Regions from separate parts of the Neorhizobium sp. DAR64862/K0K3 genome, predicted to be linked through region 2. Evidence: predicted binding sites of a transcription regulator. Region 2 holds the regulator's gene; the other holds the start of a gene.
The links. Region 2 encodes LexA, which represses DNA repair genes until DNA is damaged. Its sites were predicted from a motif close to TGTTCNNNNTGTGTTCNG; they were not measured.

Region 1 (3,395 bases), 240 kb from region 2:
CAGATCACGCTGATTTCGCCCGAAGGCGACGTGACACCGATGGGTGTCAATCCGCGCGTTAAATCCTATCCAGTGTCCGGCGTTTTCGAGATCGGCATGTCGGAATACGACGCGACGATCATCTACATGCCGCTTGAGGAATCGCAGCTCTATTTCAATGCCGAAGGGCTGGTGCAGTCGATCGAACTGTTCATCGATCACCCCGACAATGTCGAGGACATGCGTCCGCTTGTGGAGCAGGCTGCCGGTCGCCAGATTTTCATCACCGACTGGCGTCAGCGCAACCAGACCTTCTTCTCGGCGCTTCAGGTTGAACGCAACGTGATGTTCATGATCCTGACGCTGATCGTGCTGGTCGCGGCACTCAACATCATCTCGGGCCTGATCATGCTGGTGAAGGACAAGGGCTCCGATATCGCAATCCTGCGCACGATGGGCGCGAGTTCCGGCGCCATCATGCGGATCTTCTTCATGACGGGTGCTGCTATCGGCATCGTTGGCACGTTTGCCGGCGTCGCGCTCGGCGTTATCGTCTGCCTCAACATCGAATCGATCCGACAGTTCTTCTCCTGGGTCTCGGGCACCATCCTCTTTGATCCGGAGCTCTATTTCCTCAGCCAGCTTCCGGCCGAAATGAGTTTTGGCGAGACCTTCTCGGTCGTCATCATGGCGCTGGTCCTGTCCTTCTTCGCCACCATTTTCCCGGCATGGAGAGCCTCGAAGCTCGATCCTGTCCAGGCCCTCCGATACGAATAGGTCTCCATGGCTGTCCCGCGTAAAACCGTCCTCAATCTCTCAGGCGTCGAACGTCACTACGGCCAGGGGGAGACGAGCCTGTCGATCCTCAACGGGGCAGACTTCTCGCTCGTGAGCGGCGAGATCGTGGCGCTCGTCGCCCCGTCCGGTACCGGCAAATCGACGCTCTTGCATCTGGCAGGCCTGCTTGAACATCCGGACGCTGGCGATGTGACGATCGGCGGTCGGGCCTGCAACGGTTTGTCGGATGAAGAGCGCACCTCGATCCGTCGCTCCGACATCGGCTTCGTTTACCAGTTTCACCATCTGCTGCCGGAATTCACGGCGATCGAGAACATCATGATGCCGCAGCTGATTGGCGGCCTTTCAAAGGGGGAAGCGCGCGAACGCGCGGGCCAGCTTCTCGATTACATGCGAATCGGTCATCGCGGCGAACACCGCCCGTCGGAACTGTCGGGTGGCGAACAGCAGCGCGTGGCGATTGCCCGTGCGGTGGCCAACGCGCCCCGCCTTTTGCTGGCCGACGAACCGACCGGCAATCTCGACCCGAAGACTGCATCCTACGTGTTCGAAGCGCTGGAGGCGCTGGTGCGCCAGTCAGGGCTTGCTGCACTGATTGCCACCCACAATCATGATCTCGCTGCCCGCATGGATCGTCGCGTCACGATCGAAGGCGGCAAAGTCGTTGAGTTCTAGCGAACGCACTGATTTCCAAAGCTGCCCCTGATCCGATAGTGTCCATCGTCACCTTGTCGAAGGGGCGTGCGATGGACACTGCTGCTATGGAATGACGTCACGTCAGCGATCCGCAGCGATGGCTGGCGTTTGGCTGCCGACCGCTTGCGTTGGCCGGCAACGGCATGGGCCTATGGAGCGCTGGTTACCTCCAGCCAACAAGCAGAATTAACCATCGGTCAGAATCTTCTATTCCCGTTTTGTTCTACTATTGACGTTGGCACGAAAAGAGAACAAAGTGACAACATAAACGAACACGGGAGACGACGATGACTGACCTTCTTCGTGATATTGCCGCATTCGCCTCCATTGCAACTTTCGTTGCCAGCTTGTCGATGATCATGCTGGTGATGTGAGCCGGTCCGTGCTCGCCCAGCCGGCGGGCGCAAGCGGAAAGAGGTTGAGAAGACCATTCTTGACTCGACTCTGAAGCCCCCGCGCCGGACAATGACCCGATTCAAGGAATGGGTATCAGATGGCGGACGCAGCGACTTTACAATCGGAATCGGAGGATTTGGGAGCGACGCCACAGTTCGTGCATCTGCGCGTCCATTCCGCCTATTCGCTTCTGGAAGGTGCGCTGCCGCTTAAGAAAATCCTCTCCAAGGCCATCGCGGACAATCAGCCCGCGATCGCCGTCACCGATACCAACAATCTCTTCGTCGCGCTGGAATTCGCCCAGAAATCCATCGGTGATGGCATTCAGCCGATCATCGGTTGCCAGCTGTCGATTGACATGGAGGATCAGCCAGACGAGCGCCGCAACGGCCATCTGGCGAAACTGCCGGCGATCGTCGTGCTTGCCGCCAATGCCAAGGGATACGAACGGCTGGTGGATCTCGTCAGCCGCGCCTATCTCGATGGAGAAGGGCAGGCGGCAACGCATATCTGCCGCGCCTGGCTGGAAGATGGCGGCACCGAAGGACTGATCGCGCTGACAGGTGCTGCCGGTGGCCCTGTCGACATGGCAATGAAGGATGGCAACACCGTACTCGCAAAGGCGCGCCTCCTGTCATTGAAGCAGGCCTTTGGCGATCGTCTGTATATTGAACTGCAGCGTCACGGCACTTACGACCGCCGTCATGAGCAGCGGATGATCGATCTTGCCTACGACCAGGATGTGCCGCTGGTCGCGACCAATGAGGCCTTCTTCCCGGGCAAGTCCGATTACGACGCTCATGATGCCCTGATGGCCGTCGCGCACAATGCGATCGTATCCGACGATACCCGTTTCCGTTTGACGCCCGACCATTACCTGAAGAGCCGTGCCGAAATGGCAAAGCTGTTCGCCGATCTGCCGGAAGCGCTCGAAAACACGGTCGAGATCGCCAAGCGCTGCTCGTTCATCCTGAAGACCCGCAGCCCGATCCTGCCGCGCTTCACCGGCGCCACCGATGATCCGGCAGAAGCGGAGCGGGCCGAAACGGCGGAGCTGCGCCGTCAGTCGGTCGAAGGCCTCGAGAACCGGATGGCCGAACTCGGTATCACCGCGGGCTTCACCGAGCAGGATTATCGCGAACGGCTCGATTTCGAGCTCGGCGTCATCGAGAAGATGAAGTTTCCGGGCTACTTCCTGATCGTTGCCGACTTCATCAAATGGGCAAAGCTGCAGAACATCCCGGTCGGTCCGGGCCGCGGTTCCGGTGCAGGCTCGCTGGTTGCCTATGCGCTGACGATCACCGACGTCGATCCGCTGCGCTTCTCTTTGCTGTTCGAACGCTTCCTCAATCCCGACCGCGTCTCGATGCCCGACTTCGACATCGACTTCTGCCAGGATCGCCGCGAAGAGGTGACCCGCTACGTGCAGCGCAAATATGGCCGCGAGCAGGTGGCGCAGATCATCACCTTCGGTTCGCTGCAGGCCCGCGCAGCACTGCGCGACGTCGGCCGCGTTCTCGAAATGC
Region 2 (3,395 bases):
GCGACGGCTGCCCGGGCCAGCGTTTCGACAAATTCGCGCTGGCCGCCGGAAGAACCGCCCTGGCCGCCGGGCTGCTGCACGGAATGGGTTGCGTCAAAAATAACGGGGCTTCCGAGCGACGCCATGATCGGCAGCGAACGCATGTCGGAAACGAGAGTGTTGTAGCCGAACGAGGCACCGCGCTCGCACAGCATCACATTGGGATTGCCGCTTTCGAGGAACTTCGCCTGGACGTTCTTCATGTCCCAGGGCGCCAGGAACTGGCCCTTCTTCACGTTGATCGCGCAACCCGTCTTTGCGGCCGCGACGAGCAAGTCCGTCTGGCGCGACAGGAAGGCGGGGATCTGCAGGATATCGATCGTATCCGCCACGAGAGCGCATTGCTCTTCAGTGTGAATGTCGGTCAGAACGGGAAAGCCGAATTCCGTCTTCAGATCGGCAAAGATCGCCATCGCGTTGTCCAAGCCGATGCCGCGCTTGCCGGAGATCGACGTGCGGTTGGCCTTGTCGAAGGAGGATTTGTAGACGAGGCCGATGCCGAGTTTCTTGCAGAGTTCGACAAGCGTGCCGGCGATCATGAAAGCATGATCACGGCTTTCCATCTGGCAGGGACCGGCAATCAGCGAGAGCTTTGCCGTGTTTGAGAAAACGACTTTCGAACTCCCCTCGCCCACGGACACTTCAGAATTGGCGGAGACTGTCATTTCACTATTCCTCGAAACCGAAAACCACACCTTGCCCCGGGGCTGCCGACACGATCACGCGGCCATCCCTGCGGATGAATGCGACGTCATTAGCAGCAAGGGTGATCTCTGTCACGGCGAGATCGGTGGTCTTGAAGATGATCCCGCGCGCAGCGAGGCGCGACGATAACAAGGGCTTCATCGAAGACCGGAACTCGTCGCTGAACGTGTCGTTGGATTGAATGCGGATGCCGGCATTGGCAGCTGCGATCCGCAGACCGTCTTTCCCTTGCTCGGGTTGCGTCTCGAACACGGTTTCGAAAAGCGGCAGAAACTCCAGCGGGTCATCTGCAGAAAAGACGATCTCTCGAAGGCCTGTAACGGCGTTTGCGTGCTCATCAAGACCACCGCGATCTGCCGGTAATGCGGCCATGCGCTGGCAGGAAAACAGCAAGATGTCATCGACCTCGGGAACTGCCGCGAACGCCAGACGGAATGAGACTTCGCTCTCCCCACCATCGGGCAACTGCATCGGGCGGGAGAATTGAAGCATCTCGCCCGCAGACATGTGCCCGTCCACAAAACGGCTATGATCGGCCGCTGCATCCTGCGTCCCGACGACCACCGCCGATAGACCTTCCCTTTTCCGCTGGCCGCGGAAGCGGATGTCGCGATCGGTGAACACGTTGCCTCGTTTTGCCGCAAGCGAGGCTTGCCGACGGTTCACAATGGCCAGCGGCTCGAGATACGAGCCATCCGCGAAGAATATGCAGGCATTGGCTGTGCCGAAAGGGTGAACACCTTCAGGTGCCACAGTAAAGCCGAGAGCGGTCAACCTCCCCCGCGCTGACGCCAGATCTGCAACGGGCAGAACCAAATGATCGACTGACTTGTTACCCACTTACACCCCCAAAGTCTTATTCCGCAGAACATTGGCTATCGCGGGAAACTCGGCAAGTGCTGCGCACGAACTGAATACGTGATCGAACGCTGAAATGAGACTATTCTTGAGCAAAAATTTGGGGCTTGCGGAACACAGATAGAACATATAGCGTCCGTTCTGCATTTGTTTCCAATTCTGAGGGTCCCGTCCATGCTGACACGCAAGCAACAGGAGTTACTTCTGTTCATCCACGAGCGGATGAAAGAATCAGGCGTGCCGCCGTCGTTTGACGAAATGAAGGACGCTCTCGACCTTGCATCGAAGTCCGGCATCCATAGGCTGATCACCGCGCTCGAGGAGCGTGGCTTTATTCGCCGTCTGCCGAACAGAGCACGCGCGCTCGAAGTGATCAAGCTGCCTGACGCCTATGTGGCGAACCTTCATCCGCGACGGGGTTTTTCTCCCAGTGTCATCGAGGGAAGCCTCGGCAAAACGCAACCGGTCGTCGCTCAGAAGCCGGCGCCGGTCATGGCGGACAATCCGTTCTCGACAAACATCCCGGTCATGGGTCGAATCGCTGCCGGCGTGCCGATCTCCGCGATCCAGAACAACACCCATGACATCGCCGTTCCGATCGAGATGCTGGGTTCCGGCGATCATTACGCGCTCGAAGTGAAGGGCGATTCGATGATCGATGCCGGCATCCTCGATGGTGATACCGTCATCATCAAGAATGCCAGCACCGCAAGTCCGGGCGATATCATCGTTGCCCTGGTCGATGAGGAAGAAGCGACCCTGAAGCGGTTCCGCCGCAAGGGTGCATCGATCGCGCTGGAAGCGGCGAACCCCGCTTACGAGACCCGCATCTTCCCGCCCGACCGGGTGAAGGTCCAGGGCAAGCTTGTCGGCCTTATTCGCCGCTATCATTAAGAACGCTGTTATCCCGGAGATGCGCGGCAACAGCCTCCGGGATGCCAAAGTCGAATTGTCGCGTTCGCCAGTCACAGAACCGGTGGACGGTCCACGGACGGCTTGAGGTCTGTGCGCTGTCTCGCATCGCCGCCGTAATCTTGATGTCTGGCGCTGTCGCGTTCGGAATAATGGTGATTTCCAGTGCGCCAGTCCGGCGCAACGTCCGCCCGCTGAGAAGCAAGGCGCCGGAGCGGCAAGTATCGAAGCGTGCGCCGGGCGAGACGATGATCCGACCGAAATCGCAGGCAAGACCGGTGTATCGGTTGTCTTCGACAGTGACGATCCGGATGTCCTGAGCAGTCTGCGCCGCGCACAGGATTTTCGGCAGACAGGCAAATCGTCCGGGCGTGAATGCTTGAAGAAAGCCCCTGACATATTCGATTTCCCGGCGCGTCAAATCCGGTCGCGAATGTGGTCTAGGTCGTCTGTCATCACTTTTCGCAAGGCTGGCACCTCGCGCTGGTTCCGAAGAGGCAAGAACCGGCAAGGCGAGCGGTTGTTCTCCGGTCTCAAGCACCAGCGCTCGCCGCCATTGATCGTAGATAAATCCCGGCGGCCGGGTTCGATTGAGGGTGATCTTGTCATCCTGGATCAGTCCCACTGACGCGCCGTCTTCGGATATGACGATATCAGGCCTCGGCGCCGAGCCTGAGCGGACCGCAAAGAGCAAAGCCACCGCCATGAACAGCGCGCCTGTCAGCCTCAGCGGCGTGCGCAGCAGCGTCAGAAGCAGAAAGCCTGCCGTCGCCAGCGGCAGGAAAAGCGGGTTCTGCCGGCCGATGGCAATATCGCCGCCCCATGCGGCAACGATCTCGGCAATGCGAATGACGATCCGCAGCCCCTCGCCCATGATGAAC

Region 1: a site for LexA is predicted at 1,682-1,699, ahead of dnaE (DNA polymerase III subunit alpha). Genes of this name have one in related genera too.

What each region holds. Positions count from the first base shown of each region.
Region 1 covers NZ_CP191449.1:1,794,340-1,797,734, reverse strand. Annotated here, with positions in the region: gene ACQY1L_RS08800 (lipoprotein-releasing ABC transporter permease subunit) at 1-756, shown strand, start outside; gene ACQY1L_RS08795 (ABC transporter ATP-binding protein) at 763-1,452, shown strand; gene dnaE (DNA polymerase III subunit alpha) at 1,967-3,395, shown strand, end outside.
Region 2 covers NZ_CP191449.1:1,550,302-1,553,696, forward strand. Annotated here, with positions in the region: gene kdsA (3-deoxy-8-phosphooctulonate synthase) at 1-704, opposite strand, end outside; gene ACQY1L_RS07520 (VOC family protein) at 709-1,584, opposite strand; gene lexA (transcriptional repressor LexA) at 1,777-2,496, shown strand; gene ACQY1L_RS07530 (ComEC/Rec2 family competence protein) at 2,477-3,395, opposite strand, start outside.